3 regions of the Arthrobacter sp. 10L424 genome follow, and region 2 is predicted to be linked to each of the others. Evidence: riboswitches for the same ligand, from Rfam matches in the RefSeq annotation. Region 2 holds a riboswitch; each other region holds the start of a gene.
The links. A riboswitch is a leader RNA that binds a small molecule or an ion and turns the genes downstream of it on or off. The one in region 2 is predicted to bind S-adenosylmethionine.
Positions count from the first base shown of each region.

Region 1: another riboswitch for S-adenosylmethionine. It lies ahead of AC1DC5_RS13975 (aminotransferase class V-fold PLP-dependent enzyme); the one in region 2 lies ahead of AC1DC5_RS16715 (ABC transporter substrate-binding protein).
Region 3: another riboswitch for S-adenosylmethionine. It lies ahead of AC1DC5_RS09845 (bifunctional o-acetylhomoserine/o-acetylserine sulfhydrylase); the one in region 2 lies ahead of AC1DC5_RS16715 (ABC transporter substrate-binding protein).

Region 1 covers NZ_JBFTJH010000008.1:16,086-25,652, forward strand. Annotated here, with positions in the region: gene AC1DC5_RS13970 (class I SAM-dependent methyltransferase) at 1-383, opposite strand, end outside; gene AC1DC5_RS13975 (aminotransferase class V-fold PLP-dependent enzyme) at 474-1,940, opposite strand; SAM riboswitch class IV at 1,975-2,088, opposite strand; gene AC1DC5_RS13980 (glutamyl-tRNA reductase) at 2,176-3,633, opposite strand; gene hisN (histidinol-phosphatase) at 3,811-4,623, opposite strand; gene rsgA (ribosome small subunit-dependent GTPase A) at 4,679-5,794, opposite strand; gene aroA (3-phosphoshikimate 1-carboxyvinyltransferase) at 5,778-7,181, opposite strand; gene AC1DC5_RS14000 (DoxX family protein) at 7,189-7,737, opposite strand; gene AC1DC5_RS14005 (sigma-70 family RNA polymerase sigma factor) at 8,071-8,940, shown strand; gene rsrA (mycothiol system anti-sigma-R factor) at 8,937-9,197, shown strand; gene AC1DC5_RS14015 (50S ribosomal protein bL37) at 9,301-9,375, opposite strand; gene AC1DC5_RS14020 (PadR family transcriptional regulator) at 9,496-9,567, opposite strand, start outside.
Region 2 covers NZ_JBFTJH010000011.1:59,183-68,749, forward strand. Annotated here, with positions in the region: gene AC1DC5_RS16700 (class I SAM-dependent methyltransferase) at 1-6, opposite strand, end outside; gene trmB (tRNA (guanosine(46)-N7)-methyltransferase TrmB) at 92-1,015, shown strand; gene AC1DC5_RS16710 (DUF1206 domain-containing protein) at 1,200-2,006, shown strand; SAM riboswitch class I at 2,168-2,255, shown strand; gene AC1DC5_RS16715 (ABC transporter substrate-binding protein) at 2,357-4,018, shown strand; gene AC1DC5_RS16720 (ABC transporter permease) at 4,025-4,984, shown strand; gene AC1DC5_RS16725 (ABC transporter permease) at 5,003-5,914, shown strand; gene AC1DC5_RS16730 (dipeptide ABC transporter ATP-binding protein) at 5,926-7,593, shown strand; gene AC1DC5_RS16735 (acyl-CoA dehydrogenase family protein) at 7,627-8,877, shown strand; gene AC1DC5_RS16740 (NtaA/DmoA family FMN-dependent monooxygenase) at 8,877-9,567, shown strand, end outside.
Region 3 covers NZ_JBFTJH010000004.1:19,271-28,837, forward strand. Annotated here, with positions in the region: gene tdh (L-threonine 3-dehydrogenase) at 1-645, shown strand, start outside; gene AC1DC5_RS09815 (glycine C-acetyltransferase) at 693-1,904, shown strand; gene AC1DC5_RS09820 (NAD(P)/FAD-dependent oxidoreductase) at 2,150-3,274, shown strand; gene hutI (imidazolonepropionase) at 3,286-4,494, shown strand; gene AC1DC5_RS09830 (histidine phosphatase family protein) at 4,569-5,249, opposite strand; gene AC1DC5_RS09835 (CPBP family intramembrane glutamic endopeptidase) at 5,327-6,091, shown strand; gene AC1DC5_RS09840 (VOC family protein) at 6,299-6,937, opposite strand; SAM riboswitch class IV at 7,142-7,257, shown strand; gene AC1DC5_RS09845 (bifunctional o-acetylhomoserine/o-acetylserine sulfhydrylase) at 7,263-8,636, shown strand; SAM riboswitch class IV at 8,819-8,934, shown strand; gene metX (homoserine O-acetyltransferase MetX) at 8,946-9,567, shown strand, end outside.

The DNA.
Region 1 (9,567 bases), on a different contig from region 2:
TCCGTGCTGGCCAGCACGGGATCGCACCAGTGCCAGGCCTGGGCGACCGTGACGACGTCGAAAGCCCCGGAGGGCAGACCCGTGTGCTCGGCGGTACCCTCGACGGCGGTGACGCCCGGAAGCGTCCTGCGCAGCTGCTCCAACATGTCGGCCGACGGGTCAACAGCCACCGTGTGCAGCCCGCGCCCGGCCAGCAGCGCCGTGAACTTCCCGGTGCCGGCGCCCAGGTCCGCGGCGTCCTTCGCCCCGGCGGGAATCAGCCAGTCGGCCGAGTCGTCGGGGTAGCCCGGGCGCACGCGTTCGTAGTGCTCCCCGCCGTCCTGGAAGCTCTGCCCGAGCTCCTGGCGCCGTTCCCCGTGCAGTTTGGGGCCACCGCGTGCCACGTGCGATCTCCTTCGGCAGGTCCGGATGGGTACCTTTCGAATTTACCGCACGCGGCAGGGGCTGCGATGCCAGGTTGGTTCCCCGCCCGGTCAGTCCTGGGTGCAGGGGGCCGCGCCGGCAGTGCCGGGCGTGTTGGGTGCCCAGTGCGGGTAGCTGCGGGTGTCGTTGGCCGGAACCCACCTTCCCGCGTCCACCACGTAGTCCCAGCCGAGGCCGGTCTGGCGCAGCTCCTGGATACCGGCGAGCAGACGCTGGGCGTCCTCCAGCCGGGACCCGACTCCGAAGCTGGCCCGCAGCGAGCCGGAGGGCAGCCCGAGCCGACGGAGCAGGGGGTGCGCGCAGAACCGGCCGTCGCGCAGCCCGATGCCGTGTTCGGCCGAGAGATACGCCGCCACCAGGCCCGCGTCGTAGCCTTCAACGGAGAAATTGACGACGCCGATCGTGCCGGTGCCGGCCCCGTTCCCCGGTTCGTGGCCTGCCGGCACGTCGTAGGACGCACTGTCCGCGAAGATCTGGTGAACGGTCACGCCGTCGATCCGGGCGAGGCCCTCGACGAGGAACGACCGGATGGCGTTTTCGTGCGCGTGCCACTGTTCCACGTCCAGGCCGGCGATGACCTGGGTGGCCCGGGCCAGGGTGGCGGCGCCGAGGACATTGGGAGAGCCGCCTTCATGCCGGGCGGGGCCGGTGGTCCAGCTGACCGTGTCAATCCGGGCGTCCTGCACGGCTCCGCCGCCGGCCAGGTGCGGCGTGCCGGCGTCGAGCCAGTCGGGACGGCCCACCAGCACGCCCGCGCCGAAGGGCGCGTAGAGCTTGTGCCCGGAGAACGCTAGGTAGTCGACGCCGTCCGCGGCGATGTCGATCCGCCGGTGCGGGGCCAGCTGGGCGGCGTCGACGACGATCCGGGCGCCGTATTCGTGGGCCAGGGCGGCCAGTGCCCGGATCGGCAGGATCTCTCCGGTGACGTTGGAGGCGCCGGTGACGGCGAGCAGGCTGACGCCGCCGTGGGCGAGTTCCCCGCGGAGCAGTTCCAGCGTGGCGGCGAGGGTGGGCGCGGCGATGACGCTGCGGTGCGGCACCCGCTGCCAGGGCAGAAGGTTGGCATGGTGTTCGATGTCGAGGTAGAGAACCTCGCCGGTGTGCACGCCGTCGACGACGGGCAGGCAGCCGGCCAGCAGGTTCAGGGAGTCGGTGGTGTTCCGGGTGAAGATCACGGCGTCGTCCGGGCGGCCGCCCACGAAATCGCGGACGATGGTGCGGGAGTTCTCGTAGACCGAGGTGCTGATCTGGGAGGCATAGCCGGCGCCGCGGTGGACGCTGGCGTAGAACGGCAGGATTTCGTTGAGGTAGGCCGAGACCACCGACAGTGCGGGCGCCGAGGCACCGTAGTCCAGATTGGCGTAGCGGACGTGGCCGCCCCGGATCAGCGGCGCCTGGATCTCGGCGCCCGTCACCGCGGCCAGCGGACGGCGGGCGATGGCGAACCGCGCATCGGGATGCGCTTGGCCGGCGACGGCATGGAGTTCGGGGGTGGCGGGAATGGTGGCAGTCGTCATGGGACCTCGCTTGAAAAGGACCCCACGTACCGGGGATCCGCGCTTGCCGGGTCCGTTCCGGACCGGCCAGGTCGTCACCCGGGGCACCCCGCCGCGAATGGAGGGTTGCCGGCCAGCAAACCGGGGTTTAGCGCTGGCACTCGTGACCTGTTTCGAGCCTAGGACATTCCCCGCCCGCGCGAAAAGGTGCTGGCTGATTGTGAAGCTGTTTGTTACGCGGGCGCTAGCACACTCGCTAGCACGCTGCGCTGGCTGCGGCGATGCCGGTCCGGGGCCTCGTCAGGAGCTGCAAAGTTGAACAGGTTCCCGGGCATCCGGCGCCCGGGCGGGCGGTGCCGCCGCAGACCGGATTTGCCGTCGCTGCGACCGCTTCGGCGGGCTCTTCGGCGGGTTCCCGGACTGGCCGGGCGGCGTCCCGGCTCGGGGCGGTCCGCTGGCTGCCGGTGGAGATGCTGAGGCCGAACAGGGCATCGAGGGCAGCGGCGTAGTCGTCCTGGCGCCCAAGCGCGGCGAGCTCCCGGCCGCGGACCGTCGGGGTATGGAGCAGGCGCCGGATCAGATGCCGGAGGGCGAGGTTCACGTCGTCAGCCGAGGCAGACCGGCCATGCTGTTTGCTGACGCGTTCCATTTCGCTGTGGAGGACCTGATGGAGGTGCTCGCGCAGGGCGACGACGGCGGTGTCCACGGCGCGCCCGGCTTCCTCTTCCTCGAAGTGGCGTGCCGCCTGCTGGACCAGGGCGCGGGCGCGGCGCAGCGCCGCGGCGTCCGCCGGGGGAGCAGCGCGGTGCACCGATTCCAGCGTGATGAGTTCGACGCCTGGCAGCCCGCCCACGCGGGGGTCGAAATCGTGGCTGGGAGCGAGGTCGATGATGGTGAGCGGACGGGCCGCACCCTCACGCCACCAGGTGAGGGCGGCAGCGTCGAGCCGGGCCCCCGAGCCGCTGCAGCCAATGAGGAGGTCCGCCCCCGCAACGGCTGCCGGCAGCTGGCCGGCGGAGAGGGCGGTGCCGCCCCTGGCCGCCACGAAGGTCTTCGCGCGGCCGGAGTGGGAGAAGACCGAAATGTCGGTACATTTCCGGTTCCGGAGCAGCTCCGCGACGCACGCGGCGTAGGCGCCGGTCCCGAAGAGAACGGCCGACGCGCCGGCGATTCCGGCCTGTTTGGTGCCGTCCCGCGGGCCTCCGGCGGCGGCAAGGTCCAGGGCAACGGAAGCGATGGATCTGCTCGCGCTGCTGAGTGCGGTCTGTGCCCCCACGTCCTTCGCGGTGCGGGATGCGGCCTGGAACAGCCTGCCCAGCCGTCCGCTGGTGGTTCCGGCGGCCTGCGCGTCCGAGAGTGCGCGCCGGACCTGGCCGGCGACTTCGCGTTCACCCACGACGACGGAATCCAGCCCCGCTGCAACGGCGAAAAGGTGTTCCGCGGCCGCAGTTCCCCGTAGTTCCTCGAAGAGGCCCGAAAGGCGGATCGTGGGCAGCCCGGAACCGAGATGGACCGACTCGAGGACGTCCGTGCGGGCGGCTGCCAGGCCCGCCTCGGACGGGACTTCGCAGTAGATTTCGAATCGGTTGCAGGTGGACAGGACCACGGAAGCGGCGACGGGCGAGCCGCCGGCGAGAAGCTGCGGCGCGAGCCCGGTGGCGGCTGCGTGCAGTGCGGCGGCCGATTCGGGCCCCAGGTCCCGGTACTTCGCCATGAGCACCAGTAGTACGGGGCCGATCCCGGCGGTGCCGCCAGTCCGGGCATGAGCTGTGTCAGACAAGGCTGCTCTCCTCCCAAAAAGATGCCCTACCTTGAGGCCGGCTGAGGCCGGCCGTCTTGGACAGCGTCGTACAGGGAGGTTGCGGAATCCTTGGGGCGGGTCCGCGGGTTGCTAGAGCAGGTCGTCCAGGCCGGGGTTGAGGCGCTTGAGGACCTCGGAGTGGAGGATCGAGTTGGTGGCGAGGGCGTTGCCGCCGAAGGGGCCGTCTTCGCCTTCCAGGGAGGTGAAGCGCCCGCCTGCCTCGGTGACGATGGGTACCAGGGCGGCCATGTCGTAGAGGTTCAGCTCGGGCTCGCAGGCGATGTCGACGGCGCCTTCGGCCACGAGGCAGTAGGACCAGAAGTCCCCGTAGGCGCGGGTGCGCCAGACTTCCTCGGTGAGGCCGAGGAACTCGTCGAGGTTGCCGCGCTGCTTCCAGCCGCCCAGGCTGGAGTAGGACAGGGAGGCGTCCGAGAGTTCCGAGACGTTGGAGACCTTCAGCCGGGTGGCGGCGGCCAGCGACCGGCCCATGTAGGCTCCGGCGCCCTTGGCGGCCCACCAGCGTTTGCCCAGTGCGGGGGCGCTTACGACGCCGACCACCGGCTCGCCTTCGTCGACAAGGGCGATCAGTGTGGCCCAGACGGGGACGCCGCGGACGAAGTTTTTGGTCCCGTCAATCGGGTCGATGATCCAGCGGCGGGAGCCGTGGCCGGAGCTGCCGAATTCCTCGCCGAGCACGGCGTCGCGGGGGCGGGAGCGGGACAGCTGGCCGCGGATGGCTTCCTCGGCTGACTTGTCGGCGTCGGTCACCGGCGTGAGGTCCGGCTTCGTCTCGATCCGAAGGTCGAGCGCCTTGAAGCGGCTCATGGTCTGGGAATCTACGGAATCTGCCAGTACATGGGCAAGGCGCAGGTCATCGTTGTAGCTCGAAGCGGGTTGACTCATGGTTCCAAACTACCGCCAAAGCGGGCGGGGGAGCGGTAGGCGGCACCGCAGCCGGCTACGAGACGGTGCCCAGTTCCTTGACGTCCTGTGCTTCCATCCGCGGGTCCGTCCCCAGCAGGCGGCGGAGCGAGGCGAGCCGGGCCGGGCCGGATTCGCCCGCGTGGCCGGCAGCCACCCAGGCGTCCACTCCGCAGTTGACGGCGCTGGAATCGTGCTTGCAGCCCCGCTCGCAGTCGTCGGTGCCGGGCTCGAGGTCCGGGAAGGACCGCAGGATCCGGTCCGGGTCCACGTGGGCCAGGCCGAAGGAGCGGATGCCCGGGGTGTCGATGATCCAGCTGCCCGCCGGGGCATCGTTGACCTTGAGGGCCAGGGCGGAGGACGACGTGTGGCGGCCGCGTCCAGTAACGGCGTTGACCCCGCCGGTGGCGCGCTCGGCGCCGGTCAGGGCGTTCACCATGGTGGATTTGCCGACGCCGGAATGGCCCAGCATGACGGTGACCTTCCCGTCGAGGTGGCCGCGCAGCTGCGAGACGGCGTCCTTGTCCAGGCGCGCGGACAGGCCGTCGTCGGAGCGGGCGTCGATGCCGGAGGCAGCGGAATCCGCCGTCTTGGAGATGATCACCGGGAAGGCAAGGTGCTGGTAATTGGAGAGGAGTTCCGCGGGATCCTTGACGTCGGCCTTGGTGACCAGTAGCAGCGGCTCGATGCCGGCGTCGTACGCGGCGACGAGGGCGCGGTCGATGAAGCCGGTCCGCGGCTCCGGGTTGGCGGCCGCCACGACGATCACCAGCGTGTCGGCATTGGCGACGACGGCGCGCTCGATCGGGTCCGTGTCGTCGGCGCTGCGCCGCAGGAGGGTCTTGCGGTCCTGGATCTTGACCAGCCTGGCCAGCGTGTCCGGTTCGCCGCTGACGTCCCCGACAAGGGAGACGAAGTCGCCCGCAACGACCGGGTTGCGGCGCAGCTCCCGGGCGCGGGCCGCGATGATCTTGCGCTCTTCGGGTGTGCCTTCGGCGACGACGGCGGTGTAGCGGCCGCGGTCCACGGTGATGATCCGGCCGGTGACGGCGTCGTCATAGGCGGGCCGGTCCTTGGTACGGGGCCGGGATCCCTTTTTGTTGGGGCGGATCCGGACGTCGGATTCGTCCCAGGAATCAGTGCTGCGTGCCACCGGCGGAGTCCTTCTCTGCTGCGGTTCGCTGCGCCAGCATGGCTTCCCAGAGTTGTGGGAAGTCCGGCATGGTCTTGGCCGTCGTCGCGATGTCCTCGACCTCGACGCCGGGCACTGCCAGGCCAAGGATGGCGCCCGCCGTGGCCATGCGGTGGTCGGCATAGCTGTGGACGACGCCGCCGCGCAGCGGCGCCGGGCGGATGACGAGGCCGTCGCCGGTCTCCTCGGCATCCCCGCCCAGGCGGTTGATCTCGGCCACGAGGGCGGCGAGCCGGTCCGTTTCGTGCCCGCGGAGATGGGCGATGCCGGTCAGTCGCGAGGGGCCGGTGGCGAGGGCGCACAGTGCTGCCACGGTGGGCGCGAGCTCGCTGGTCTCGTCGAAGTCGGCACCCTTGATCTCGGCCCCGCCGGTGACCGTCAGGGTGCCGTCCGTGAGTGTGACGGCGGCACCCATGGCCGTGAGGATGCCGCGCCAGAGGTCGCCGACCTGCGTGGTCTCTGCGGGCCAGTTGGGGATCCGCACGGTCCCGCGGGTGGCGAGGGCCGCCGCCAGGAAGGGGCCGGCGTTAGAGAGGTCCTGTTCGATCCGCTGGTCAAAGGCGCGGATCGGACCGGGGGAGACAACCCAGTGGTTCGGAACGGAGTCATCGACGCTCACGCCGACGCCGCGCAGCACGGCCACGGTCATGTTGATGTGGTCCAGGCTCGGCACGGGCTTGCCCGGGTTTTCGGCGCTGCGGTGCTCCAGGTGAAGACCGTCAGTGAAGCGGGCGCCGGCCAGCAGCAGGGCGGAGACAAACTGCGATGAGGCGCTGGCATCGATGACGAGGTGGCCGCCGCGGACCTCCCCCGTGCCCTGGACGGTGAACGGCAATGACGACGCCGATCCGCCATCGGGCGCGCTGACCGCTACGCCGAGTCCGGCCAGGGCCTCGATGATGGTGCCCATCGGGCGTTTGCGCGCGTGGGGGTCGCCGTCGAACAGTGACGCCCCCCGGCGCAGGGCCGCGACAGGCGGCACGAAGCGCATGACCGTCCCGGCCAGGCCGCAGTCGATCGCGGCCGGAGCCCCGGAGGGTTCCGTGCTGATGGGCGTGACAGCCAGATCGGGGCCGAAGGCGCCGTCGCCCGGAACCTCGGTGATGGTGGCGCCGAGTTGCCGCAGGGCCTCGATCATCAGGGCCGAATCCCGGGAGTGCAGCGGAGCGCGCAGCCGCGAGGGCCCGTCGGCGAGAGCCGCCAGCACGAGGTACCGGTTGGTCAGGGACTTCGAGCCCGGCACGGTGACCGTCGCGTCAACGGGCCGTTCGGCGAAGGGCGCCCGCCAGAGCGGAGGGGTCCCGGCCGGAAGGGGATGGGCGGCTGCGGTGGGGGTGGTGCCGGTCATTGCTGTTTTAGGCTCCGTGGGTGTGGTCTACGGCTTTGCGCACGGCCTTGTCGGCCTTCTTAAGCTGTTTGCCGGTGGTCTTCTTGACGTCGGCGGCGAGGTGGCCGGCGTTCTTCTTGGCATCGGCTGCGAGGTGTTCGGCGCGCCAGGCCAGGCTGGGCCTGCCATTGGTGTCGACGGAGGCCAGCAGCACGCCGCCGGTCAGCGAGACGTTTTTCAGCAGCTGCTTGCGGCGGGCGTCGCGGCCTTCCTTGGACGTTATGTCCGCACTGCGCCATTCAACGTAGCCGTTGAGCGCGGAGATGACAGCCAGGACGGTGGCTGCCAGGCGTGCTGACTTGCCGAGTGCGAGGAGGACCCCGGCTCCAACCTGTGTGCCGCCGATAACGCGGGCCAGGACCTTCTCGTTGGTCTGGAAGGGAAGGGACTCCGCGGCGCGGCGCAGCAGGGGTGAGAGCTGCGTCGCGGTGTCGTCCGCATTCTTTAGCTTGTCCATGCCCGCAAGGACGAAACTGGAGGCGAGCATGGGCCGGGCGAGAAAGCGGACAAAGGACATGAATTTCCTCCTGGATGGACGAACCGCGGAATCAATGCGGGAGAACCGGTTCTAGTCTTGCACTTTTGCGGAATATTTGCCTGCCCGGCGGGGTTGTGAATGACAGGTCCAGGCCGCCGGTTTGCGGCTGGTCAAGGGGCAAGACAACAAGAGCACGATAACGAGTCAGGCCAGCCCACATGCCGGGCTGGAACACGGTGCCGTGGCTGGAGGATTCCGGCGTGGCGCCAGGGAGGCGGAGATTTGGTTCTGGTGAAGGACAAGCTCACACGTGGCACCGCGCTTATCGGGGACATTGCGCAGCCTGCGGCGGATCCTGCCGCGTTGTGGACGATGGCCCTGCAGGATGGAGCGGTGCGGGCGATTACGGACACCCGCCGGAAGGTAACAGTAGACTTGAAGGCAATGAGCACCATGGATCCGGCCGTTGCGGCCATGCACGAGGCAGCCGGAAACGGCGCGACGCCCGCCGAGTCACCTGTTGCCGGCCCTGCCGGCGCACCCCCCAGCCCTGCCTTGGCGCCCAACGCCGCGCACGATGCGGCCGCCCAGGAGCTGATCGTGGACGGCCAGGCCCTGGATGTTGCGACGGAAACGGCTGAGGACCGCCGGGTGCGGTTCGAACGCGACGCCATGCAGTATGTGGACCAGCTGTATTCCGCGGCCATGCGGATGGCCCGGAATCCCGCGGATGCCGAGGACCTCGTCCAGGAGGCCTACACGAAGGCTTTTTCGGCCTTCCACCAGTACAAGCCGGGCACCAACCTGAAGGCCTGGCTGTACCGCATCCTGACAAACACCTACATCAATCTTTACCGCAAGCGGCAGCGCGAGCCGCTGCAGTCCAACTCGGACACCATTGAGGACTGGCAGCTGGCCCGGGCGGAGTCGCACACGTCCTCGGGACTGCGCTCGGCCGAGGCCGAGGCGCTCGACCACCTGCCGGATTCCGACGTAAAACGGGCGCTGCAGGCCATCCCGGAGGAATTCCGGCTGGCCGTGTACTTCGCCGACGTCGAGGGATTCGCGTACAAGGAAATTTCAGACATCATGAACACGCCGATCGGGACCGTGATGTCCCGGCTGCACCGGGGCCGGAAAATGCTGCGGGATATGCTCGCCGACTACGCCGCCGAGCGGGGATTCAGGGCCGCAGATGCCACCGCGGCGGCCGGAAGCAACAAACAGGAGAACAGGAAATGAGCGACTGCCAGGGACTGGGCGATTGCGATGACGCCCGGATGCAACGTATCTACGAGTATCTGGATGGTGCCCTCACCCGCGATGACATCGCGGAGATCAAGGACCATCTGGACGGCTGCCCCGAATGCTTTGAGCAGTACGACCTCGAATGTGTCATCCGCGTGATGGTGAAGCGTTCCTGCACCGAAGCCGCCCCGGAGAACCTGAAGAACTCGATCCTGGACCGGATCCACTCCAGCAACCCCGTCGAGGCCTGACCCAGGCAGAACCGGCGCCGCCCGAATACGATTAAACAGATGACCCCGGAAACCGTGAGGTTTCCGGGGTCATCTGTCCAAAGCTGTGGTTCCTAAGCGTTGCTTAGGCGTTGGGGCGCTTGCCGTGGTTCGCGCCGCCACGCTTACGGTCACGACGTTTACGTGCACGCTTGCTCATAGCTGGCCTCCTTAATTTTTGGTACTCAAAAGAGCTGCCCTCAAGTCTCCCACATCAGGGGACCCGCCGCGAACCGGCGGGCGGGCAGGTGTCCCGGAGGGGCAATGCAAAGTGAAACGATTAGTCCAGGGAATTCCGGATAGAGATCCGGGCCTGGTCCAGCACCGTCCTGACCGTCTCCAGCGTCACCGG
Region 2 (9,567 bases):
GGTCATGCGGACAGTCTGCCACGGACCCCGGACAGGAACGCGTGCCACGGTCCCAACGGCCCGACGGCGGAACTCCACTATTCTGGAAGGGATGAGTGAAACCCCAGAATCCCCCGAAACGCCGCAGCCACCGCGCCCGGTGACCCCCGGCAGCCAGGCCTCCTTCGGCACCTACGGCGGCCGCCCGGTCAGCTTCGTCCGGCGCGGCACCAGGCTGCAGGGCCGCCGGCAGGCTGCGTGGGAGGAGCATTCCGACCGGTGGGCCGTCGAGGTCCCCCGCCACATCGCCAACACGTCCGTGCACCCGGACTACGTCTTCGACGCCGAAGCCGAGTTCGGCCGCAAGGCGCCGCTGATCGTGGAGATCGGTTCCGGGCTCGGCGACGCCGTCTGCCACGCCGCCGAGGAGAACCCGGACACGGACTTCCTCGCCGTTGAGGTCTACACCCCGGGGCTGGCCAACACCCTCATCAAGATCAACAGCCGCGGCCTGAGCAACGTCCGCGTCGTGGAGGCGAACGCCCCCGAGGTGCTCGCCACCATGCTGCCGGCCGGTTCCGTGACGGAGCTGTGGGTGTTCTTCCCGGACCCGTGGCACAAGTCCCGGCACCACAAGCGCCGCCTCATCCAGCCGGCCTTCGCCGAACTGGCCTCGCGGGCCCTCAAGCCCGGCGGCCTCTGGCGCATCGCGACGGACTGGTCCAACTACGCCGTGCACGTGCGGGAGGTCCTGGCCGGATCCCCCGATTTCGAGAACCTGCACGACGGCGAGCGCAGCGGCCCGGAGAGCCCCCTCACCAAGGTGTGGGAATCCGGCGTCGAATCCCTTGTGGGCGGCGCCCCCGTCAAGGAGGGCCGCGCCCCGGTGAGCACCGAACACACCGGCCCGAACGAGGGCACCGACGAGACCGGCGGCTGGGCGCCGCGGTTCGACGGCCGGATTCTGACGAGTTTCGAGAACAAGGCGCACGAGGCGGGCCGGCTGATCTTCGACCTCAGCTACCGGCGCCGGTAGTTCGGGTCGAGCCGGCCCGCCGGCCGGGTCCGACCCCTCTGCTGCCGCCTTCCCCGGCCCGGATTCCCGGGTGCTGTTCCCGGGCGGCCCGGCGTGGCACGATTGCGGGAGATGCATGAACCGGGCCGGCCAAAGGCCCGGCAGAACCACCGAGACAGTTGAGGAATCCGCCATCAAAAAAGAAATGAAAACCGCCGCGGACACGGCGGAAGAGATCACCAACTCCCGTGCGCTGGAGGTCGTGGCCCGTGCCGGTTTCGCTGTGAGCGGCATCCTGCACCTCCTCATCGGCGTGGTCGCGATCCGGCTCGCCATGGGCGGGGAAGGCAAAGCCGATGTCAGCGGAGCCGTTCAGCAGCTCGCCAGCCAGCCGGCCGGCCCGCTGTTGCTGTGGACGTCGTTCGCGGCGTGCGTGGCCCTCGCCATCTGGCAGACCAGTGACGCCATTTTCGACTTCGAGCACCTGCCGGCCAAGAAGAAGCTGGCAAAGAAGCTCAAAGCCGCTCTGCAGGCCGTCGTCTATGCCGGGCTCGCCATCACCTTGTTCTCGTTCGCCAACGGCGCCGGTTCTGACCAAAGCAGCTCCACGAGCGACCTCACTGCGTCCGTGCTGAAAGCCCCCGGCGGCTACGCCCTCCTGCTCGCCATCGGCGCAGCCGTGGCGATCACCGGGATCGTGTACGCCATCCGGGGCTTCCGCCAGTCGTTCGCCGAACACCTCCGCCTCCCTGCCTCGCAACGGGCGCGGACTGCGGTGACGGTCCTGGGAGTCGTGGGCTATGCAGCCAAAGGCATCGCCCTGCTCCTTGTGGGGCTGCTCGTCATTATCGCCACCGTGAAGGCGCACCCCGAGGAGTCAACCGGGGTCGACGGCGGGTTGAAAGCCCTCCGCGACCAGCCCTTCGGCGTGTACATGCTGGCCGCCGTCGGCGTGGGCCTGATCTGCTACGGCATCTTCATGATGGTGCGGGCGAAACTCGCCAAGATGTAACGCCAGCCGTGAGACGCCCGGACGCGGAAACCGGGCCTTTGTGATCATTTGTTGCAAAACGTGTCGTAATTATTGGGAAATCGAAGATTCTGCAGGAAAGTAGGTGTTGCCTCCACTGGAAACGGTCGCGGCAATGAGAAACGACCTTCTTTACGAATTACTAACCATCCAGATCGGCTGAGAGACCTGGCTCGATGACGCCGTAGCAACCACCTTCGGGCACGGTGCTAATGCCAGGACCGATGGATATTGCCACGATCCCAGGTTCCACCACCCTGCGCCCTGCGGCGGCCGGCGTGTGTGGGGCCTGCGATTCTGGAGTTCCTCGGTCATGACCGAGAGGATCCCCGATGGGTACCAATGAATCACGCACGGCAACGACCAACACGAAGGCCAGACGCCGCCCCCTGCGTTTGCTGACCCTGATGGGGGCGGCGGCCCTGGCCCTGAGCGCCTGCGGCGCCAACCCGGCCGGCACCGCGGCCTCGCAGGTTCAGGACGGAACCCCGGTGCAGGGCGGAACCTTCGTCTTCGCCGAGGTCACCCCGATCAACAACTTCCAGACCCAGGCGGCGCGCTTCTACGAAAAGGCGAACGTCCTGAACAGCGTCTTGGACCGGCTGACCTATTTCGATGCCAAGAAGGGCGAGCTCGTCCCCTGGATCGCGAGCAAGTTCACCGCGAGCGAGGATCAGACCAAGTTCACCTTCACGATCCGCCCGGGAGTGACCTTCAGCGATGGAACACCGCTGGACGCCAAGGCGGTCCAGGCCAACTTCGACGCACTGGGGAAGGGCATCGAGAGTGCGAAGATCCAGCCGAACGTTGATTTCTCCACTTACCAGTCCTCCCGGGTCATCGGCGAGGACCAGGTGGAGGTCACGCTGTCCTCCCCCGACGCCAGCTTCCTGCGCGCCACGTCCTCCGTCACCGCCGGACTCGTCTCGCCGAAGACCCTCACCCTGGACAACGCCGGCCAGTCGGCCATCGCGAAAATCTCCGGTTCCGGTCCCTTCACCTTCGAATCAGAGAAGGCCGACGAGGAAATCGTCCTGGCCAAGCGTTCCGACTACGCCTGGGCGCCGGAGGGTGCCGCCAACCAGGGTGCCGCCTATCTGGACAAGGTCGTCGTGAAGTACCTGCCGGAAGTGGCGCACCGTGCGGGCGCCGTTCAGACCGGCCAGGTTGACCTGGTCCGCGGCCTGCAGCCAGCCGACGAAACTGCCCTTGCCGGGAGCGGCAACCAGGTCCTGCCGGCCAAGGGCATTGACCTGACGGCAAACATGGCCGCAGTACGGATCGGCAGCGGCAAACTCGCGGACGCGAAGGTCCGCCAGGCACTGCAGCTGGGCATCGACCGGCCGACGCTGAAGGACACGGTGCTCTCCGACAGCTACGAACTGGCCGGCTCCGTCCTGAACCGTGAAGCGCCTGACTTCACTGATCTCTCCGCCGACCTGGCCTACAACCCGGAGAAGTCGCAGAGCCTGCTCGAGGAGGCCGGCTGGGCGGTTGGCTCCGACGGCATCCGCGCCAAGGACGGCCAGAAGCTTGAGGTCACCGTCACGTCGTCGAATAACTCCGTGGTCATCAAGCCCGCTTTCGAGCTGATCGAGCAGCAGTGGCGCAAGATCGGCGTGAAGCTGGTCAACCGCGCGGCGGACAACGCCTTCCTGGCGACTGCCATGAAGGATCCCAACGTGGAATTCTTTGGAACCCGGCAGTTTGCCTACGGCGGCCTGGGGCCGGTCTTCGGCCCGGTCACCAACACGCAGACGTTGAATGCGGACCAGCAGCTCAATGAACTCTTCGCTAAGGAACGCGCCGCCACCAGCCCCGCAGCGCACAAGCAGCTCGTCGCCGACGAACAGCGCGCGCTGGTTGTGGACCAGGCGTTGGCCCTTGTGCTCTGGGACGAAGTCCAGGTTTACGGCGCCAACGCGAAGGCGCATGTCGACTTCACCTCCGGTACCGCGCCGATTTTCCAGGGTGCCTGGAAAACCGGCAAGTAGGCCGTCATGGGCCTCTACTTTGCGCGGCGCCTCGGGCAGGCGCTGCTTGTCATCTGGCTGGCGTACACGCTCGTCTTCCTGGCAGTCCAGCTGCTGCCCAGCGATCCGGTCACGATCTTCCTCTCGGCGGACGCTGCGGCGGACCAGGCAACGATTGATGCCATGAAAGCCCAATACGGCTACGACCAGCCGCTGCTGGTGCAGTATTTCGGCCAGCTTGGGCAGCTGCTCGGTGGAGACGTCGGGTACTCCCTGGCCTCCGGGCAGTCCGTGGCGACCCGCATCGGCGCGGTAGCCGGGTCCACCCTGGCGCTGGCCTCCAGCGCCTTCGTGGTGGCCGTCGTCCTCGCGGTGGCCCTCGTGGCCTCGGCCACGTTGAGCCGGTCGGCGGCGCTGAAGCGATTCATCACCAATCTCCCGCCGCTGTTCGCAGCGGTTCCGGTGTTCTGGCTCGGGCTCGTGCTCCTGCAGCTCCTGTCCATCCAGCTCGGCGTGATGTCCCTGTTCCCGGACGGATCCTTTGCGTCGCTGGCAGTTCCCGTCCTTGTCCTGGCCCTTCACGTTTCCGCCCCGATCGCGCAGGTACTGCTCAAGAGCATCACGAAAGTCTATGAGCAACCGTTTGTCGACGTCCTGCGGGCCAAGGGCGCGTCCCCCGCATGGATCTTCTACCGCCACGCCCTGAAGAATGCGGCGGGTCCGGCAATGACCATTGCCGGTATCACGGTGGGAACCCTGCTTGCCGGTTCCGTGATCACGGAGACCGTGTTCGCCCGCTCCGGCCTCGGCTCGGTGGTCCTTCAGGCGGTCACAGTCCAGGATGTCCCGCTGGTCCAGGGCCTGGTCCTGCTGACGGCGTCGGCGTTCGTTGCAGTGAACCTGATCGTCGACCTGCTGTATCCGCTGCTGGATCCCCGCATCCTCAAGAGCAGTGCCCACGGCTCGCCAAGAGCACTGACTGCCTGAGCCAGAACGGAGAACCTTGTGAGCATCGATCTACTACGAACGGACCCTATCGCTGATTTGGCCTCGCCGCCCGCCGGTGGCGGCACCGGCCCGCGCGGCCCGGGAAAGCGCCAGGGAAAGCGCCAGGGAAACATCCTGCGCTCGGCGGGTCTGTGGCTGACCGTCATTCCGCTGCTGATCGTCCTGGGGTGGGCATTCCTGCCGGGCCTTTTCAGCTCCTTCGACCCCATCAGTGGCATTCCGAAACAGAAATTCCAGCCGCCAAGTGCCGGGCACTGGTTCGGAACCGACCACCTGGGCCGGGACGTCTACTCGAGGGTCGTCCACGGCACCTCGCAGACCCTGCTCACAGCAGGGCTCGCTGTCCTGATCGGTTTCGTGGTGGGAACGGCGTTGGGCCTGTTTGCCGCGACGGCGGGCCGGGCCGCCGATGCGGGCACCATGCGCCTCGTGGACGTGCTTTTGGCCGTGCCGGGGTTCCTGATCTCCCTCATCATTGTGACCGCGTTCGCGCCGGGACCAATCTCGCTCGGCGTCGGTGTGGGCATCGCCTCGATTGCCTCGTTCGCCCGTGTGGTGCGCTCGGAAGTTCTCCGCGTCCGCAACCTGGACTACGTCGAGGCCGCTTTCCTCAACGGGGGATCCTACTGGTCCGTCGTCTGGAAGCATGTCCTGCCGAACTCCTGCGGCCCGGTCCTTGCCCTGCTGGCAGTCGACCTTGGCGCTGCCATTCTCGCAATTTCCGGGCTTGGCTTCCTCGGCTTCGGTGCCCCTCCCCCCACGCCGGAGTGGGGTCTGCTGATCTCCGAGGGCCGGCAGTACCTCGCCGGAGCATGGTGGATGACAAGCCTGCCGGGCCTGGTCATCGTGCTGACGGTGGTGCTCTTGGCCGGTCTCGGACGCCAACTTCTCAAGATCTTCCGGTTCTAGTCAGGAGCCCCATGACACTCAACGCAGCAAACCCCATCGCCGAACCCGGGCCTCTTCTTGAGGTTCGCGGACTGCAGGTCGAATACGGCCGCGACCCAGGGGCCATCGTGGCCGCGGATTCACTCGACCTGGTCCTCAAACCGGGTGAGATCGTCGCCGTCGTTGGCGAATCCGGTTCCGGCAAGAGCACGCTCGCCAAGTCGATCATCGGCCTTCTCCCCGAAGCAGGCGGGATCTCTGCCGGAACCATTGTGTTCGACGGAATTGAGCTGACCGGACTTTCCGAACGCGCAATGGAGAAAATCCGTGGACGCAGGATCGGCATGGTTCCGCAGGATCCCGGCGGCTCGCTGGACCCGGTGAAGACGGTCGGATCCCAAGTGGCCGAGGTCTTCCGGCTGCACCCGGAGGACGGCAAACGCTCCAAAAGCGAGATCCGGGCGGAGGTCATCCGGCTCTTCGAACTGGTGGGCATCGACCGGCCGGCGGAGCGGCTGAAACAGTACCCCCACGAGCTCTCCGGCGGACTCAAGCAACGGGTCCTGATCGCAATCGCCTTCAGCCTGGGACCGAAGCTGCTGATTGCCGATGAGCCGACCTCCGCGCTGGACGTCACGGTGCAGCGGCGGGTGCTCGAGGTCTTCAGCAAGCTGGCGCGGGACCACGGGACGGCCGTCATCTTCGTGACCCATGACCTGGCCGTCGCCACCGACCTGGCCGATCGGATCGTGGTGATGCGGCAGGGCAGGATCCTAGAAGACCGTCCCGTCGCCGAGATCCTGGCGCAGCCGGAGGACGACTACACACTCAGGCTGCTGCGGGAGGCCTCTCCGGCCGCCCCGAAAACCGGCCTGGCGGCAGCGGCTACGGCCCGCGAGGAGCCCGTGGCGGCGATCGAAGTCCGCGGACTCACCAAAATCTTCGGGAAGCGCGGGGCAGAACACCGCGCGGTGGATGACATCAGTTTTGCGGTGCGCCAAGGAACCACCTTCGCCCTGGTCGGCGAGTCAGGGTCGGGCAAGTCCACCACGGCCCGCATGATCATGCGGCTGCTGGACCCGACGTCAGGCACCGTGAAGATCCACGGGAACGATGTCACGTCAACCGAGGGCAAAGACAAACGGGAGCTGTGGCGCTCCCTGCAGCTGGTGTACCAAAATCCGGATTCGGCGCTCGATCCGAGGCTCACCGTGCGGGACATCGTCGCCGAGCCCCTGGTGAATTTCCGCGTCGGGTCGCGGCTGGAACGTCGTGCCCGGGTTGTCGAACTCCTTGACCAGGTGAACCTCCCCGCACGGGTCGCCGGCAGCAGGACCAAGGAGCTGTCCGGCGGCCAGCGCCAGCGCGTGGCGATCGCCCGGGCCCTCGCCCTGGGCGCCCGCACCATCGTCTTGGACGAGGCCCTCTCCGCCCTGGACGTCCTGACGCAGGCCCAGATCCTGCTCCTGCTCGAAGACCTGCAGCGCGACCTGGGACTGTCCTACCTGTTCATTTCCCACGACCTGCACGTTGTTGAACGCTTCGCCCACGACGTCGGTGTGATGAGCCGGGGCCAGCTGCGCGAAGTCGGCCCGACTGCGCAGGTCTTCTCTAATCCGCAAAGCGAATACACCAGCCTGTTGCTCGATTCCAACCCCGGCCACCGCCTGCGCGAACTCGTCGCGGCGACCAGCCACTAAGAACATCAGTACCCGTTCAACGTTAGGAACATGATGACTGTCCCGACAGAAGTAAGAGAACTCAGCGGGGAGGCCCGCTACGCGGAGTTGTCCGCCCGCTTCCAGGATGTCTTCGCGCGGATCGCGGAAGGTGCCCTGGAACGCGAGTCCAGCCGCGTCCTGCCGTTCGAGCCCGTCGCCTGGTTGAAGGAAAGCGGCTTCACCACCATCCGGGTCCCCGCCGAGCATGGCGGGGAGCCCGTCAGCTATGAGCACCTGAGCCGGCTGCTGATCGAACTCGCCGCCGCGGACTCCAACGTTTCACACCTGCTGCGCTCACACTTCTCGTTCGTGGAAACGATTGCCCTGCAGCCGGTCGAGTTCCGCAACCGCTGGTTCCCCCGGGTCCTGGCCGGGGAGATCTTCGGCAACGCTGCGACGGAACGCTCCGGCAACGCGCTGGGCACCACCCAGACCAAGCTGCGCGAGGAAGGGGGCCGCTGGCTGCTGAAGGGCGAAAAGTACTACACAACCGGCAGCATCTTCGCCGACTGGGTCGTGGTCATGGCGAGCACGGAGGGCCGTGAGGGCCGCCAGTACGCCTTGGTCCGTGTGGACGACCCCAAAGTCACGATCCTCGACGACTGGGACGGGTTCGGGCAGCCGCTCACCGGCACCGGAACGGCCATCTTTGAGGACGTGGAGGTCGACGCCGGGGACATAATCCAGCGCAAGGTCACCAGCACGCTGGAACCGGCTTTCTTCCAGCTCGTACTGCTGGCCGTGCTCGTCGGAATCGGCCAGGCGGCGCTTCGCGACGCCAGCGCGCTGGTCCGCGAGCGCACCCGCACCTTCAATACCGGATCAGGTTCGCTGTTCCGGACCGATCCGCTGATTCAGGAACGCGTTGGCCAGATCGCCGCCGGCGTCTACGCCGCCCGGTCCGTCGTGGTGGCGGCCGCACGCGATCTGGATGCCGCCGTCGACCCTTCCCTCGGACTTGATGAGGAGGCCGCCTTCGTCCGGGCCGAGCTCGGGGTGCAGCAGGCCCATGTGACGGTCCCGGGTCTCATCCTGGCCGCCGCCAATGAGCTGTTCGATGTCACCGGCGCTTCGTCGACCAGCCGGGGCAAGGGGCTTGACCGGCACTGGCGCAACGCCCGGACGGTAGCCACGCACAACCCTGCTGTGTTCAAGGCGCGCTCCGTCGGCGATTATCACATCAACGGAACCATTCCCACGGGCCTGCACAGCATCGGCGACGCGGTCCAGGCAACTACGCAGATCCAGGGGAGTGATTCCTGATGGGAACCTTTGACGAACGTCCGCGGCTGCTCCTGAGCGCTTTCGTGATGAACACAACCACCCACATCCTGGGCGGTCAGTGGCGGCATCCGGAGGCGCAGCAGCACCGCTTCAACGAGCTGCAGCTGTGGGTCGACCTGGCCCGCGAGCTGGAGGAGGCAAAGTTCGATGCGATGTTCTTCGCCGACGTCGTGGGGCTGTACGGCGACCACGAGGGCGGCTGGGCCTCGTTGGTGGAGCGGGGGCTTCAGGTCCCCTCGAACGATCCGCTGGTGCTCTGCTCCGCGCTGGCCGCCGTGACCAAGGATATTGGCCTGGCCATGACGAGCTCGGTGATCCAGTCGGATCCGTTCCAGTTGGCCCGTCAGCTCTCGACCCTGGACCATATTTCCAATGGACGTGTCGCCTGGAACATCGTGACCAGTGTGCTGGAGAACTCCCACCGGAACTTCGGCAACGCCGGGCTCACTCCGCACGACGACCGGTACGACTGGGCCGAGGAATACACCGAGGCTGTCTACAAGCTATGGGAGGGTTCCTGGGACGACGACGGCCTGCTGGCCGACAAGGTCCGCGGCATCCACGCGGACCCGGCCAAGGTCCACAAGATCAACCACCGCGGGTCCCGTTACTCCATTGACGGCCCGCACCTTGTCGCGCCCAGCCCGCAGCGCACCCCCTTCCTGTTCC
Region 3 (9,567 bases), on a different contig from region 2:
CACACCGACGCCTCGGTCACCCCGGAACTCGGTGCCATCTTCGACCCCTTCGGCAATGCCGTGCACACCGCGCTCAGCTTCCCGCTCGTCGGCGAGGACGTGCTGATCACCGGCGCCGGGCCCATCGGGCTGATGGCGATCGCCGTCGCCCGCCACGCCGGCGCCCGCAAGATCGCCATCACCGACGTCTCCGCCCCGCGGCTGGAACTGGCCCGGAAGCTCGGCGTCGACCTCGCCATCGACGTCTCGAAGATGCGCGTCAAGGACGCCCAGCGCGAACTGGGCATGCGCGAGGGCTTTGACATCGGCATGGAAATGTCGGGACACCCCACGGCACTGCCTGAGATGATCGACAACATGAACCACGGCGGCCGGATCGCGATGCTGGGACTGCCCAGCCAGTCCATCGACATCGACTGGGGCAAGGTGGTCACGCACATGCTGACCATGAAGGGCATCTACGGCCGCGAAATGTTCGAAACCTGGTACGCCATGAGCGCCATGCTGTCCTCCAACCCGGTACTGCACGCCAACATCTCCGCGGTCGTGACGGACACCCTTCCCGCCACCGACTGGGAGAAGGGCTTCGAGATTGCCCGCGCCGGTGTCGGCGGCAAGGTGGTCCTCGACTGGACCTGCTTCTAACCGCCACCGTTTCGGCCCACCGACCCACCAGCTGAGGAGCACAACCCATGTATTCAGCCATCAAGGACCAGTTGCAGAACGAACTGGACGGGATCCGCAGCGCCGGCCTGTTCAAGACCGAGCGGCACATTGACTCGCCCCAGGCCAACCACATCAAAGCCGGCCAGATCGGCGAGTCCAGCGCGGACGTGTTGAACTTCTGCGCCAACAACTACCTGGGCCTCGCGGACCACCCGGAGATCATCGCCGCCGCCAAGGCCGCGATGGACGAGCGTGGCTTCGGCATGGCCAGTGTCCGTTTCATCTGCGGCACCCAGGACCTGCACCTGGCGCTCGAGGAACGCGTCTCCAAGTTCCTCGGCACCGAGGACACCATCCTGTTCTCCAGCTGCTTCGACGCCAACGGCGGCGTGTTCGAATCGCTCTTCGGCCCGGAAGATGCCGTCATCTCCGACGCGCTGAACCACGCCTCGATCATTGACGGCATCCGGCTCTGCAAGGCCCAGCGCTTCCGCTACGCCAACCAGGACATGGCGGACCTCGAAGCCAAGCTGATCGAGGCCACCACGCAGGAGAATCCGGCCCGCCGCAAGATCATCGTCACGGACGGCGTGTTCTCGATGGACGGCTTCCTGGCCCCGCTGGAAGCCATCTGCGACCTCGCGGAAAAGTACGACGCCATGGTCATGGTGGATGATTCCCACGCCGTCGGCTTCATGGGCGGCACCGGCGCGGGAACCCCGGAGCACGCCGGCGTCTCCGACCGCGTGGACATCTACACCGGCACCTTCGGCAAGGCCCTTGGCGGCGCATCCGGCGGCTACGTCTCCGGCCGCCGCGAAGTCGTGGCCATGCTCCGGCAGAAGGCCCGCCCTTACCTGTTCTCCAACTCGCTGGCCCCGGCCATCGTCGCGGCCACGCTCAAGGCCCTGGACCTCGTGGAGAACTCCGGCGAACTGCGCAGCAAGCTCTTCGCCAACGCAGAACTCTTCCGGAACCGCATGTCCGAGGAGGGCTTCGAGCTGCTTCCGGGCGAGCACGCGATCGTCCCGGTGATGTTCGGCGACGCCGTCATGGCCGCCAAGGTGGCGGACGCCATGCTGCACCACGGGGTCTTCGTGACCGCGTTCAGCTACCCGGTGGTCCCCAAGGGCGCGGCGCGGATCCGCGTCCAGCTCTCCGCCGCGCACAGCGCCGACGACGTCGAGTCCTGCGTGCAGGCTTTCGTGCGCAGCCGCGCCGCGGTGGCAGCAGCCTAGGACGGATCCCCGAGGCCGGACCCCAGCTCAGCACGGGGTCCGGCCTGGGCCGGCCTTGCTGGTTCATCCCGGGTTCCTCCTCTTGCTGGTCCGCGGGACATGCCCAGTCCTGGCAGCGAGGACTGGACATAGTGCCACTATGTCCAATGGCCGCGGCCAGGGAAGGGCATGTCCCGGTCCGGAACGCAGGGCGCCCGGGCGCACGCCTCGGCGTGGGCTGACGCGACATCTGCAAGGATGGAACCATGTCAGCCCATTACGATGTCGTGATTGTCGGCGGCGGTATCGCCGGCCTGTCCCTTGCCTCTGCCCTTGCCGGAAAGTGCAGCGTTGCGCTGGTGGAAGCCGAGCAGACACTGGCGTACCACACGTCTGCGCGCTCGGCCCGGCAGCTGATCCCCAGCTACGGGCCTCCGGTGGTCCAGGAGCTCACCCTCCGCACCCTGGAACTGATCGCGGGGCAGGACGCCGGCCGGCCGGAACCGGTGCTCTCACCGCGCAGCTTTATGCTGATCGGCGACGACGCCGCCGTCCAGGAGCAGGCCAGCGGCCACATGCGGCCCATCACCCACGCCGAGGCCCTGGAACTCTGCCCGGCCCTGGCCCCGGATTCCTTCTCCGCCGCCGGCCTGGACACCGGTTCCTTCGCCTGCAACGCCCCCGTGCTGCTGGAGGACCACCGCCGGCGTGCGCAGGAGGGCGGCGTGGACATCATCACCGGCGCCAGGGTCCACTCGGCCCAGCGCCTCGGCTCAGGCTGGGAACTCGGTGCCGGGCAGGAAGGCTTCCAGGCCGCCGTCGTGGTCAACGCCGCCGGTGCCTGGGCCGACGAACTCGCCGTGCTCAGCGGCGTAGAGAAAGTCCAGCTGCAGCCGTACCGGCGCACCGCGGCGATTGTCGACGTCGAGCATCCCCTTCCGCAAAACAGCCCAATGGTGGCCGCCGCCGATGACAGCTTCTATTTCCGGCGAGACGGCGAACAGGTCCTCATCTCGCCGTCGGAGCATGAACCGAGCGGGCCCGAGGATGCGCAGCCGCACCCGGGCGACATCGAGGCGCTGATCGCCCGGCTCAACACCCTCACCACCCTCGGCATCCGCGGCGTCCGCCAGGCCTGGACCGGGCTGCGGACGGAAGCGGCCGACGGTATCCCGGTGGTGGGGTTCGACGCCGAAGCCCCCGGATTCTTCTGGCTCGCCGGCCAGGGTGGCTACGGCTTCCAGACGTCCTCCGGCATCGCCGAACTGGCCGCGGAACTCGTCCTCGCAGGCCAGGGAGCCTCTGCGGTTCCGGGCGGGGCCCAAGCAGCCGGTCCGGCATCCCGGACAGTGGAAGCGCTGGCGGCGACACGCTGGTCCATCCGACGCTGAAGAATGGACTCATGAGCACCCTCATTACCAACATTGCCGAGCTGATGACCCAGGACGCGGACCACCGGGTCCTGAAGAACGCGGCGGTGGTCATCGAGGGCGAACGGATCTCGTGGCTTGGCTCCGCGGCGGACGCGCCGGCCGCCGACGACGCCGTCGACGCCGGGGGCCGGGCCCTGCTGCCGGGCTGGGTCGACTCGCACACCCACCTGATCTTCGCCGGCGACCGGACCGGCGAGTTCGAGGCCCGGATGGCGGGGGAGAGCTACAGCGCCGGCGGAATCGCCGTGACCACCGGCGCCACCCGGAGCACCAGCGACTTCGACCTCACCCGGCTCGCGATGGGCCGGGTCGCGGAAGCCGTCTCGCAGGGCACCACCTACCTCGAAACCAAGACCGGGTACGGCCTGGATGTGGAGAACGAGGCCCGCAGCGCCCGGATCGCCTCCACCGTGGCGGACGAGGTCACCTACCTCGGCGCGCACCTCGTGCCCGCCGGGATGGACGCCGAGGAATACACGGACCTGGTCTGCGGCCCCATGCTCTCGGCCGTCCGGCCGTTCGTGCACTGGGCCGACGTCTTCTGCGAGCGGGGCGCCTTCGATGAGGACCAGTCCCGGCGCGTGCTCCAGGCCTGCCGCGACGCCGGGCTGGGCCTGCGCGTGCACGGCAACCAGCTCGGCGAAGGCCCCGGCGTGCGGCTCGCCGTGGAATTCGGTGCCGCGAGCGTGGACCACGTGAACTACCTGTCCGTCGCCGACGTCGACGCCCTCGCCGCCAGCTGGTCCGGCTGGGACGCCGCGTCCGGTGACGGGCGCGGCACCGTGGCGACGTGCCTGCCGGCATGTGACCTGTCCACCCGCCAGCCGCTGGCGCCGGGCCGGGAACTGCTCGACGCCGGCGTGCAGCTTGCCCTGGCCTCCAACTGCAACCCGGGTACCTCCTACACCAGCTCGATGGCCTTCTGCGTCACCACCGCCGTGCTCCAGATGCGCCTGAGCGTCCACGAGGCGGTGCGCGCCGCGACCTACGGCGGCGCGCTGGCGCTCGGCCGGGAGTCAGGGAACGACGCCGACGGGGAACGCGCCGTCGGCTCGATCGCCGTCGGACACCGCGCGGACCTGCACCTGCTCAACGCGCCCTCGGCCACGCACCTGGCCTACCGGCCCGGCATTCCGCTGACCCACGCCGTCTGGCGCGCGGGGGTCCGCGCCCGCTGACCCACCCAACTGACTCGCAGCAGGGGCTGTTTTGGACGCTCAAAACAGCCCCTGCTGCGAGTCAGTTTCGTTAGTTAGAAATACATCGGCGGGGCGTCGAGCACCGTTTCGTCGACGCGGCGCTCCACCCACTGGCTGAAGGGTTTGTCCAGCTCATACTTGCCCAGCTCGGTCCGCAGGAGGCTCCGGACCTCGGCATTGTCCGGGTTGTTGAGGGACTCGAAGTACTCCACGGACCAGTGGAACCAGCGCATGCAGAACAGCCGCATGGTGAGCCCGTGGGTGACGAACAGCGCGTTGGGGGCGTAGTCCGGCCTGGACCAGTGGCGGTACAGGGTTTCCATAAATGAGGAGACCCGGTCGTAGACGTCCGAGCCGGATTCGCCCTCCCGGAAGCGGTAGAAGAAGTGGCCGTAGGCGTTGCGGAGCTCCTTCTGGTCCTCGATCTCGCCGGCGATCTGGAAATTCGCCCAGTCCTGCTCCCGCAGCCGCGGCTCCTCGATGACCCGCTCGATCAGCGGACCGAGGTTGAGGGCCTCCAGGGTCTGGTAGGCCCGAAGGTAAGGGGAGACATACACGCAGGCCTGCTGGCCGTCCAGCAGCCGCCGGACCTGTTCACCGGCTGCCCGGGCCTGTTCCACACCGAGTTCGGTCAGCGGAATCCGGTAATCGGGCACCCGGTTGTAGATGGAAGTGTCGGCGTTGGCGGCGGACTGGCCATGCCGGATCAGAATGATTTTCCCGGGCGCACTCATAAACCCCAAGCATAGGGCCCGGCAGCGTCGCGGCCCCGATTCAGGCAACTACCGGCAACTGCAGGCAAGATGTAACCATGTTGGTTCCCTCCCGCCGCCGGCTGCGGCTTGAAATGTGGATTGTCCTGGGCTTGTCCCTGGGACAGTCGGCCGTGTATTCGGTGGTGCAGCTGCTGGACAAGATGACCAGGGCGCCGCTCGCCGAGGGGACCTCCACGCTGAACCGCTCGCAAAGCAGCCGCGAGTACTTCGACCTCACCTACCAGCTGCTGGACATCATCTTCGCCCTGGTCCCCGTGGTCCTCGTGATCTATTTCCTGACGGAAAACCGGCCGTCCGGCCACGGCATCACGGCCTTCCAGAGACTGGGCCTCAACTTCAACCGGCCCGGCAGGGACCTGCTGCAGGGCTTCGGCCTGGCGGCGCTGATCGGCATCCCGTCGCTGGGCCTCTACGCCGCCGGCCGCGCGCTCGGCATCACGACGGCGATCATTCCCAGCGCGCTGGACGCCTACTGGTGGACGGTGCCGGTGCTGGTCCTCTCCGCGATCCGGCACGGGATCGTGGAGGAAGTGATCGTGGTGGGCTACCTGCTGGACCGGCTCGGGAAGCTCGGCTGGTCCGTGCCTGCGGCCATCTTCGCCAGCGCCATGCTGCGGGGCAGCTACCACCTGTACCAGGGGTTCGGCCCGTTCATCGGCAATGCCATCATGGGCGTCATCTTCGCCGTGGTCTACACCAAAACCCGCCGGCTGATGCCGCTCGTGATCGCCCACGCCGTCCTGGACATCGTGGCATTCGTCGGCTTCAGCCTCTTTGGCAAGGCCATCGGCCTGGGCTGAGTGCGCACCAACACAAAGCAACGCGGAGTCACTTCGAGCCCATCCGGAGGCACTGGACGGGCGCGAAGTGACCCCGCGTCGCCTTTCAGAGCCGGCCGGGCCGCCGGTGCGCCGTTTCTGTATTGGCGTTAAAGTATTTCGGCCGTCATCGGTGGGTGACGTCATTGGCACCCGCTGATGGCGGCCGAAGTGTGGGGCGGTGAAACGTCAGATCGTGACGGCTCCGGAGGCCGTCTCGAACGTGACGGACAGGATGCCGGGGGTTCCGCGGGGAGCGATCCAGTTCACGGCCACGTCTTCCAGCGGCTTTTCCACCGGAACACCCAGCCATTCGGTGACGCGCTCGGCGGAGCCGGCAATCGTGAGGGCGGACATCTTGACCTGGCTCTCGTAGGCCTTCGACGGGTGGAGTTCCGGGTCGCCTTCCCACCTGAGCATGTACGGGACCTGGGGATCGGCGATGAGCCCGAGGATGCCGATCTGCTTCCAGACCAGTTCGCGGCCGTCCGGGAACTTGCGGTTGCCGTTGACGGCGGCGCGGCCGAGCCGCTCCTCGAACGGGGCCAGGTCGTCAACCTCGACGCACCAGCCCATCCAGCCGCCGCCTGCTTCGGAGCGGGCACGGACGGCCTGGCCGAAGGGGGCCTTGTCGGAGGCCGGGTGGTTCAGGACCTCCACGACCTCCAGGTACTTGTGTCCCGCGAGCGGGATGATCATGTTGCGGGTCCCGAATCGGGGGTGTACTCCGCCCTTCACGGCTTCGACGCCGAGGGCAGACGCAATTCGTTCGGTGGTGGCAGCGAGGCCATCTTGTTCACAGGCGTAAGAGACGTGATCCATGCGCATGACCTCATCTTGGCACTTTGTGATGCGGCTCTCAGCTTAGGCTCGCCTAACCGAGATGGGATGTCATTTTCGGGGTGCCCCCGAAGTGCTCTTTTCCGCGTCATTGCGCGGAACCAGGGGGCCCGGCCGGGCCAGCCGGCCGCCCGGCTTCATCTTCGTCACAAAGCTATCCAGAGCCCGGAACCCGTTCCTAGACTGGGGTCAGGTCATGAGTGCCAGCGCACAGCCCCGGCTTGCTGGCCGGCAACCCTCGTATCGCGGTGGGGTGCCCCGGGTGAAGACCTGGCCGTCCGGCGCCCGCCGGAAGGCAAGCGCGGCGCCAGAGTTGACCCGGGCCAAGGAGCTCCGGGCAGTCTGTGCCCAGTCCCCAAAGGAGTCTCCGATGTCCAACGCCTGGTCCTTCGAAACCCGCCAGATCCACGCCGGCCAGGAGCCGGACAGCGCCACCGGTGCCCGGTCGCTTCCGATCTACCAGACGACGTCGTTCGTCTTCCCCAGCGCTGAAAGCGCCGCCAACCGGTTCGCCCTCGCCGAACTGGCTCCCATCTACACCCGGATCGGCAACCCCACCCAGGACGCCGTGGAACAGCGCGTGGCCAGCCTGGAAGGCGGGCTCGCGGCGCTCTTGCTGAGCTCCGGGCAGGCCGCGGAGACTTTCGCGATCCTGAACATCGCCGAGGCCGGAGACCATGTGGTGGCCAGCCCCAGCCTCTACGGCGGCACCTACAACCTCCTGGCGCACACCCTGAAGAAGTTCGGTATCTTCGTAACGTTTGTGGAGGACCCGGACAACCTGGCCCAGTGGCGCGACGCCGTGCAGCCCAACACCAAGCTGTTCTTCGGCGAAGTGGTCTCCAACCCGCGCCAGGACGTCCTGGACATCGAGGGCATCTCGCAGGTGGCCCATGAGGCCGGGGTGCCGCTGATCGTGGACAACACCCTTTCCACGCCGTACCTCATCCGGCCGATCGAATGGGGCGCGGACATCGTGGTCCACTCCGCCACCAAGTACCTCGGCGGCCACGGCGCCGCGATCGCCGGCGTGATCGTGGACTCCGGCAACTTCGACTTCGGCGCGGATCCGGAGCGGTACCCGGGATTCAACACCCCTGACCCCACCTACAACGGCCTGGTCTACGCCCGGGACCTCGGCAAGGACGGCGCCCTCGGCGCCAACCTCTCCTACATCCTCAAGGCACGCGTCCAGCTGCTGCGCGACCTCGGCTCGGCGGTATCCCCGTTCAACGCCTTCCTCATCGCCCAGGGCATCGAGACCCTGAGCCTGCGCGTGGAGCGGCACGTCGCCAACGCCACCGCTGTCGCCGAATGGCTCGAGGCCAGGGACGACGTCGAATCGGTCGCCTATGCCGGGCTGCCGTCGAGCCCCTGGTACGAGCGCGGCCGCAAGTACGGGCCCAGGGGGACCGGCGCCGTCGTGGCCTTCAACATCGCCGGGGGAGCGGAGGCCGGCAAGCGGTTCGTCGACGCCCTGGAGCTGCACTCGCACGTCGCGAACATCGGTGACGTGCGCTCGCTGGTCATCCACCCGGCGTCGACCACGCACAGCCAGCTCTCCCCGGAGCAGCAGGCCGTTGCCGGCGTCAACCCCGGTCTGGTGCGCCTGTCCGTGGGCCTGGAGCACATCGACGACATCCTCGCGGACCTCGAAGCCGGCTTCCGGGCGGCCAAGGACGCCTAAGCGAGGTCAACGCCGAGTTTCCCCACCTTTGCGGGCATGAGGCCGGGAGTCGCCGACACTCCGGGGCGACCCGCCGCCCACGGCCTTCAAAAGTGGGGAAACTGCGGTGCTGACGCATGTGGCTGTCACACGGGCGTCACAATCTTCGCCACAACGCCGCCGCATTTCGTAAGCTCAGTGCAGGTCATGAGTGCCAGCGACAGCCCCGGCTTGCTGGCCGGCAACCCTCCTTTCGCGGCGGGGTGCCCCGGGTGAAGACCTGGCCTGCCGGTCAGCTGACGGTGGGCAAGCGCGAAGTTAGGTCCTCACATGACGATTGCCGTCACCCGCCAGGGTGCACCCGTAAACACGACCGCCCACGTCCAGGCCCCGGTTCCGGGTGATGCAGCCCTGGATGGAACGGTCCGGTACCTCCGGATTGGCGACCTGGACCTCGAATCCGGCGCCCGGCTGCCGGATGTCACCCTTGGCTATGAGACCTGGGGAACCCTCAATCCGGACGGCTCCAATGCGGTGCTGATCGAACACGCCCTGACGGGGGACACCCACGTCACGCGGGGTGCCGGCGAGGAACCGGGGTGGTGGGAGCAGCTTGCCGGACCCGGCGCCCCCGTGGACACGGACAAGTACTTCGTCGTCTCTATCAACATCCTTGGCGGCTGCTACGGCTCGACGGGACCCTCGACGCCGGCGCCGGACGGCCGGCCCTGGGGGTCCCGCTTCCCGCTGGTCACCCTGCGGGACACGACGGCGGCCGAAGCCAGGCTGGCGGACGCCCTGGGCATCCGCAGCTGGTACGCCGTGCTGGGCGGTTCACTGGGCGGGGCGCGGGCACTCGAGTGGGCCGTCAGCTACCCGGACCGGGTCCGGCGCTGCGGCGTGTTTTCGGTGGGCGCCAGCAGCACCGCCGAACAGATTGCCTTCGCCCAGG